2 regions of the Diaphorobacter sp. LR2014-1 genome follow, and region 1 is predicted to be linked to the other one. Evidence: riboswitches for the same ligand, from Rfam matches in the RefSeq annotation. Region 1 holds a riboswitch; the other holds the start of a gene.
The links. Region 1 has a riboswitch for glycine ahead of gcvT (glycine cleavage system aminomethyltransferase GcvT). Riboswitches for the same ligand answer to the same signal wherever they lie in the genome.
Positions count from the first base shown of each region.

Region 2: another riboswitch for glycine. It lies ahead of BV908_RS10525 (D-amino acid dehydrogenase); the one in region 1 lies ahead of gcvT (glycine cleavage system aminomethyltransferase GcvT).

Region 1 covers NZ_MTBE01000043.1:13,308-16,706, reverse strand. Annotated here, with positions in the region: gene BV908_RS19580 (TRAP transporter small permease) at 1-166, shown strand, start outside; gene BV908_RS19575 (TRAP transporter large permease) at 249-1,526, shown strand; glycine riboswitch at 1,533-1,625, shown strand; glycine riboswitch at 1,645-1,759, shown strand; gene gcvT (glycine cleavage system aminomethyltransferase GcvT) at 1,804-2,934, shown strand; gene gcvH (glycine cleavage system protein GcvH) at 3,038-3,399, shown strand, end outside.
Region 2 covers NZ_MTBE01000011.1:66,385-69,783, reverse strand. Annotated here, with positions in the region: gene BV908_RS10525 (D-amino acid dehydrogenase) at 230-1,540, opposite strand; glycine riboswitch at 1,634-1,745, opposite strand; gene BV908_RS10520 (peroxidase-related enzyme) at 1,917-3,026, opposite strand; gene BV908_RS10515 (NAD(P)/FAD-dependent oxidoreductase) at 3,023-3,399, opposite strand, start outside.

The DNA.
Region 1 (3,399 bases):
GTGGGATTACGCGCGCCGCGGCGGCGTGCAGTCGATGGCAGGGCTGGAGTCGGTTTCCATGTTCTGGGCCTATCTGGCCATGCCCGTGGGTGGGCTGTTCAGCATCCTCGGCATCGTGGGCAATCTGATCGACCCGCAGCGCCATGAACTGGAGACTGCCCAATGAGCGCCGCGCAGAGCCGCCTCAAGCAAGCGAGCGGCCTCCTCGGGGGGCGGCGGGTACATGAAATGACGCGCGTGGGGGCCCTATGACCACGGTCATGATCTCCACCATGGTGCTGTGCTTCGCGCTCACCATCTCCGTGGCCGTCTCCATCGGGCTGGCCTCCATCCTGGGCATCCAGGTGGCGAACGCCAACATGCTGATCTCCGTGAAGGAGATGTTCGCCTCCATCAACAAGTTTCCGCTCGCAGCCATTCCGTTCTTCATCCTGGCGGGCAACCTCATGGAGACCGGCGGCATCTCGCGACGGCTCGTGGAGTTTGCCAAGAGCATCGTGGGCGGCGTGCAGGGTGGCTTGCCCATGACCTGCGTGCTCACCTGCATGATCTTCGCGGCCGTCTCAGGGTCATCGGTGGCGACCACGTTCGCCATCGGCGCCATCCTGATTCCCGCGCTCATCAAGCACGGTTATCCCACCAGCTACGCGGCCGCGCTGCAGGCCACCAGTGCCGAGCTGGGTGTGATCATCCCGCCGTCGATCCCCATGATCCTGTACGGCGTGGCGGCCGAGGTATCGATCGGCGAGCTGTTCATCGCCGGCTTCGGCCCCGGCATCCTGATCAGCGGTGCGCTGATGCTGTTCGTCTGGGTGTATTGCAAGTACAAGGGCTGGGGCAAGCATGACGGCGACGGGCGCATGCCCTTCGGCCGCGCGCTGCTGCAGGCGGGCTGGGCACTGCTGATGCCAGTCATCATCCTGGGCGGCATCTACGGCGGCGTGTTCACGCCCACCGAGGCCTCTGCCGTGGCCGTGTTCTACGCGCTGGTGGTGGGCATGCTGATCTACCGCGAGATCCGCGTCGCGGACCTGTTCGCCATCCTACGCAAGTCGGCCATCTCGTCGGCGGTGATCATGTTCATCATTGCCAATGCGGGCCTGTTTGCCTTCCTCATCACGCGCGCTGGCGTGCCGGACGCCATCGGCCGCTGGCTGCAGGAGGTGCTGCAGTCGCCCGCGCTGTTCCTGCTGGGCGTGAATGCCGCGCTGTTCGTGATCGGCATGTTCATCGAGACCAGCGCCGCCATCATCGTGCTGGCGCCGATCCTGGCGCCGGTGGCCCAGCACTTCGGCGTGGACCCGGTGCACTTCGGGCTGATCATGGTGGTGAACCTGGCGCTCGGCATGATCACGCCACCCTTCGGCGTGAACCTGTTCGCGGCGTGCACGGTGGCGCGCATCTCTCTGGATCGCATCGTCGCCCACCTGCTGCCGTTCGTGGGCGTGGTCCTGCTGTGCCTCCTGGTCATCACCTACGTGCCATCGCTTTCATTGGCCCTGCGTGATCTCGTGTACGCAAAATAGATAGAATCCGTCCCGTCAGGAGAGAGTCCGCGCCCCTCAGGGCCGGGCCGCCGAAGGCGCAGGCAGCAGCCGAACGCTCAGGCAAAAGGACTGGCGACACGCCCGCAGGGATGCGGGTGTTTCCCTTGCTGGAGAGAGGCCGCAGCAGCATGCGGCCCACCGAAGGAGCAAGCCCCGTGACATGCCATGCAGGCGGGGTGAATCTCTCAGGTAAAGCGGACAGCGGGGCAAATCGGCGATCGAGAGATCGCTCCACCATTTGCCTTCGCCCATTGCCATGTCCGCCATGTCCGACCTGCTCACCACTCCCCTCAACGCCCTGCACATCGAACTGGGCGCCCGCATGGTGCCCTTCGCCGGCTACTCCATGCCCGTGCAATACCCCATGGGCCTGATGGCCGAGCACCACCACACGCGCACGGCGGCCGGCCTGTTTGATGTGTCGCACATGGGGCAGCTCAAGCTGGTCGGCCCTGACGCCGCTGCCGCGTTCGAGACGCTGATGCCCGTGGACGTGGTCGACCTGCCCGTGGGCAAGCAGCGCTACGGCCTGCTCCTCAATGACGAGGGCGGCATCATCGACGACCTCATGTTCTTCCGCATGGCGCAGGACGAGCTCTTCGTGATCGTCAACGGCGCCTGCAAGGTGGGCGACATTGCCCACATCCAGGCGCGCATCGGCCAACGCTGCCAGGTGATTCCCATGCCCGACCAGGCCCTGCTCGCGCTGCAGGGCCCACAGGCGGCTGCGGTGCTCGCGCGTCTGGCACCAGGCGTGGACAAACTGGTGTTCATGACCGGCGGGCATTTCGACATCGCCGGGGCGCAGTGCTTCGTGACGCGCAGCGGCTACACCGGAGAGGACGGCTTCGAGATCTCGGTGCCCGCCACGCAGGCCGAGGCCCTGGCGCGCACGCTGCTGGCCCAGCCCGAGGTCAAGCCCATCGGCCTGGGCGCACGCAACTCGCTGCGTTTGGAAGCCGGCTTGTGCCTGTATGGCAACGACATCGACACCACCACCACCCCGCCCGAAGCCGGCCTGAACTGGGCCATCCAGAAGGTGCGCCGTACAGGCGGCGCGCGCGCTGGCGGTTTTCCCGGTGCCGACAAGGTGCTGGCCCAGATCGACAGCCCGGCCACCCTCACGCGCAAGCGCGTGGCCCTGGTGGCGCTGGAGCGCGTGCCCGTGCGTGAGCACACCGAGTTGCAAAACGAGTCGGGCGAGCGCATCGGCGAAGTCACCAGCGGCCTGCTGGCCCCCACTGCCGACAAGCCCATCGCCCTGGCCTACGTAATGCCCGCCCATGCCGCCCCCGGCACCCGTGTGAACGCCATGGTGCGCGGCAAGGCCGTGCCCATGGAAGTGGCTGCCACGCCCTTTGTTCCCACACGCTACTACCGCGGCTGAATTCACCACGGCGAACTGCCACCGCGCCCAGGTCAGCCCGGCTACAGTGCGGGCTGACCACTCTCAAACCTTTTCCTTCCACCTCTTCTTCCCGGAGCCCCTCATGAGCATCCAGTTTTCCAAAGACCATGAATGGATCAACGCAGCCGACCCGGCCGCGGCCGTCGTCGGCATCACCGTCCACGCGCAGGATGCGTTGGGCGATGTGGTGTTCGTGGACCTGCCCGCGGTGGGCACCACCTTTGCCCAGGGCGACGTGGCCGGTGTGGTCGAGTCCGTCAAGGCCGCTGCCGATGTCTACATGCCCGTGTCCGGCGAAATCGTCGAGGTCAACGAGGCCTTGCGCGCCGACCCGTCCCTGGCCAACTCCGACCCGCTGGGCGCCGGCTGGTTCTTCAAGGTCAAGCTCAGCGACGCCGGCCAGCTCGCCGGCCTGATGGACGAAACGGCCTATACCGCCTTCGC
Region 2 (3,399 bases), on a different contig from region 1:
GGGCAACGACGAATGGCGCGGTTTTCACTCCGTTCCCTCCGGGTTGCGATCAAAAAGGGCCATTCGCGGCGTTGCCAAGCCTCGCTGGGGTAGCACCCCAGCTTCGTTTGGCGCCTTGCGCCTGGCCCTTTTTGATCGCAACGCATCTGGCAAAAATAGTGTGAGCAGGCCCTAGCGCCCGTCCATCAAGCGCAAGCAGCTATGCAATGCATAGCATCGTGGCGCCCGCTCAAACGCCGATGACGGCGGGGCGGGGCGCCGCAGCAGGGCGCGGCAGGCCGCAGAACGCGAAGTCCAGCTCCGGCTCCAGCCCGCTCACGATGCGCGCGATGGACTTGCCCGAGCCGCAGGCGTGGGTCCAGCCCAGCGTGCCGTGGCCGGTGTTCAGGAACAGGTTGCCGTAGCGCGTCTTGCCGATCAGCGGCACGTTGCTCGGCGTGGCGGGGCGCAGGCCGCTCCAGAACTGCGCCTGGCTCGCATCGCCCGCGCCGGGAAAGAGCTGCTCCACGCGCCGCACGATGGCTTCGCAGCGCACGGCGTTCAGCGCGCGCTCGTAGCCGTTGAGCTCGGCCGTCCCCGCGATGCGCAGCCGGTCGCCCTGCGCGCTGGTGTAGCGAGAGAAGACCAGCTTGTACTCGTCGTCCGTCAGGCTCACCTGGTAGGCGGCGGCCGTGTCGCGCACCGGCAGCGTCACCGAATAGCCCTTGGCCGGGTAGATCGGCAGGCGCAGGCCCAGGGGCTGGGCCAGCAGCGGGCTGAATGCGCCCAACGCCAGCACGTAGGCGTCGCCGCGCACGCGCTCGTAGCCGCCGGCCTCGTTGGTGACCTCCACATGGTCGATGGCGCCGCCCGCCGGGTGCAGCGCGGTGATGTGGCACCCCAGGCGGAACTGCACGCCCGCGGCCTGGGCCACGCCGGCCAGCGCGCGCGTGAACAGGTGGGCGTCGCCGGACTCGTCCTCCGCCGTGTAGGTGGCGCCCGCCAGCTGCGGCCGGACGTGGGCCAGGGCCGGCTCGATGCGCACGGCCTCGTCGGCATCCACCACGCGGCGGTGGCAGCCCAGCGCACGCATCTGCTCGGCGGGCGCCAGCGCGGCGTCGAACTCCTGGGCGCTGGTGTAGAAGTGCAGGATGCCCTGCGTGCGCTGGTCGTACTGCAGGCCCGTGTCGACGCGCAGTTGCTGCAGCGTGCTGCGGCTGTAGCTGCCCAGGCTCACGATCTGCTCGATGTTGTGGCGCGTGCGCGCAGGCGTGCATTCGCGCAGGAATTGCAGGCCCCAGAGCCACTGGCGCATGTCCGCGCGCAGGCGAAACAAGAGCGGCGCATCCTCTTTGCCCAGCCACTGCAGCACCTTGAGCGGCGCGCCGGGGTTGGCCCAGGGCTCGGCGTGGCTGACCGAGATCTGGCCGCCGTTGGCGAAGCTGGTTTCCGCACCGGGCACAGCCTGCCGGTCGATGACGGTGACCTCGTGGCCGAGTTGCTGGAGGAAGTACGCAGAGGTGGTGCCGACGACGCCGGCGCCCAGAACGATCACGCGCATGGTTGACAAGCCTTTTTCAAGGTTTGCGCAGGCAGGGCGCGCGCGAACAGCTATTGAATAAATAGCGAACAGCGGGCGCGACATGGCCTGGCTGCCGCTCCCCCTGTCCTTGGTACCTGAGAGATTCATGCCGCGCGGGACCGTGCGCGGCACTTGCTCCTTCGGTGCGCCACGGCGGGCGTGGCGGCTCTCCAGACGGCTGTGTGGGTGTGCAGTACGGAACCTGAGCGTGTATGGGAGTTTGCGCCTTCGGTGAAACGGCATGCAGCCGTTTGCTCTCCTGCGCCGGCCATCGTAGCGGCGCGGGCGCGGCGTCCCCAGCGGGCTAACCCTCAGACCATGAACACGCTCTCAGGGCGGGGCGCCGGGTGCATGCTCAGGGGTAGACCGCTTCGCCCAGGTTGAGCATGAGGCGGTTGGCCCAGGCGAACAGCGCGGCGGCGTGCACCGTGTCCAGGATTTCCAGGTTGCTCAGGCCCGCAGCGCGCAGCGGCGCGATGTGCTGCGGCCCGAATGCACCGGGCGCGCGCGTGAGCGCGGCGCTGGCCTGCGCCAGGGCGCGTTCGCGGGCGTTGGTGCCGGCGCTGTCGGGGTCGGCGAAGATCTGCGCGATCACGTCGTTGCGCTTGGCCAGCTGCTCGAAGCGCTGCGCATGCACCGACGCGCAGTACACGCAGCCGTTGATGCGCGAGACCACGGTGGTGGCCACCTCGCGCTCGGCGCGCGGCAGGCCGCCAGGCGCGTACATGATGGCGTTGAACGCCTCCGAGCGCTCGGCGAGCACGCGGGGCTGGTGCGCCAGCACGAGGTAGAAGTCCGACGTGCGTGCCTTGGGGTGGCTTGCGTCCAGCACGGCGTTCTGCTCGGCGCTGGCGGTTGCGGGGTCCACCACGGGCAGCCAGGCCTTCCAGTCCAGCGTCTCGCTGGTGTAGCCGGCCAGGCGCAGCGGCTCGCCGGGCGGGGGCAGGTTGGCGGGGTGCACGAAGGGCGCGTCCGGCGTGGTGGGAGCGACCGCCGTGGCTGCGGTGCCCGCGGGGCCGAGGGCGGCCAGCGCCGCCACGCCTGCCACCAACCGCGCCTGGTAGGCCACGAAGCCGATGAGCTGCGCGAGCAGCACCACGTCCGGCGTGGCGAGGCCCGCCTGGGGCAGGGCGAGCAGGGCCGCGCGGTCGGCCGCGGCGGGCTGCGTGGCCAGCAGCTGCGTGAAATGCGTGATGGCTTGCCAGCGCGCATCCGCCAGCGGGGCTGGCAGGCCGGCCAGGCGCGCGCCGTAATGGTCGGCCAGCGTTGCCACGCCGCTGGCGGCCGCCACGGCCTGGGCCACGGACAGGCGCTCGGCCAGCGCCAGGCCCCCGGGCAGTGCGGGCGCGAGCAGCAGGTCTTCGCAGGCCTGGGTGGCGGTGATGGCCTTGGCGCGCTGTTGGCGCGCGGCCTGGGCATGGGGGGCATGGCCCAGGCGGGCGAGTTGGTCGATGGTGTCGGTCATGGCGAAGGCAGGATGCGTTGGGAGGTGTCGGCGGGCGTCCATTCGTCGCCCAGCAGTTCCGGCTCGGCATAGGCCTGCAGCGCGGCGAAGTGGTGCTCCACGTCCTCGCGGTACAGCAGGCCGGCGATGCCGCTGGCCAGGCGCCGTGCGCCGTCGCTGATGGCGGGGATGTCGCCCGACACCGTGCCGTGCGACAGCGCCGCCGGGTAGCAGAAGCAGTGGATGCGGTCCAGGCCGGGGCAGGCGCCGGCGGTTTTCTCGCGGAATTCGAACACCGGGCCGAGGTCGGGCGAGTCGGACAGTTCGCGGTCTTCATCGCCGGCGGGCGGCTGGTAGCGCTCGCCCCAGGTGCGCACATGGCGCGCAAACGGCG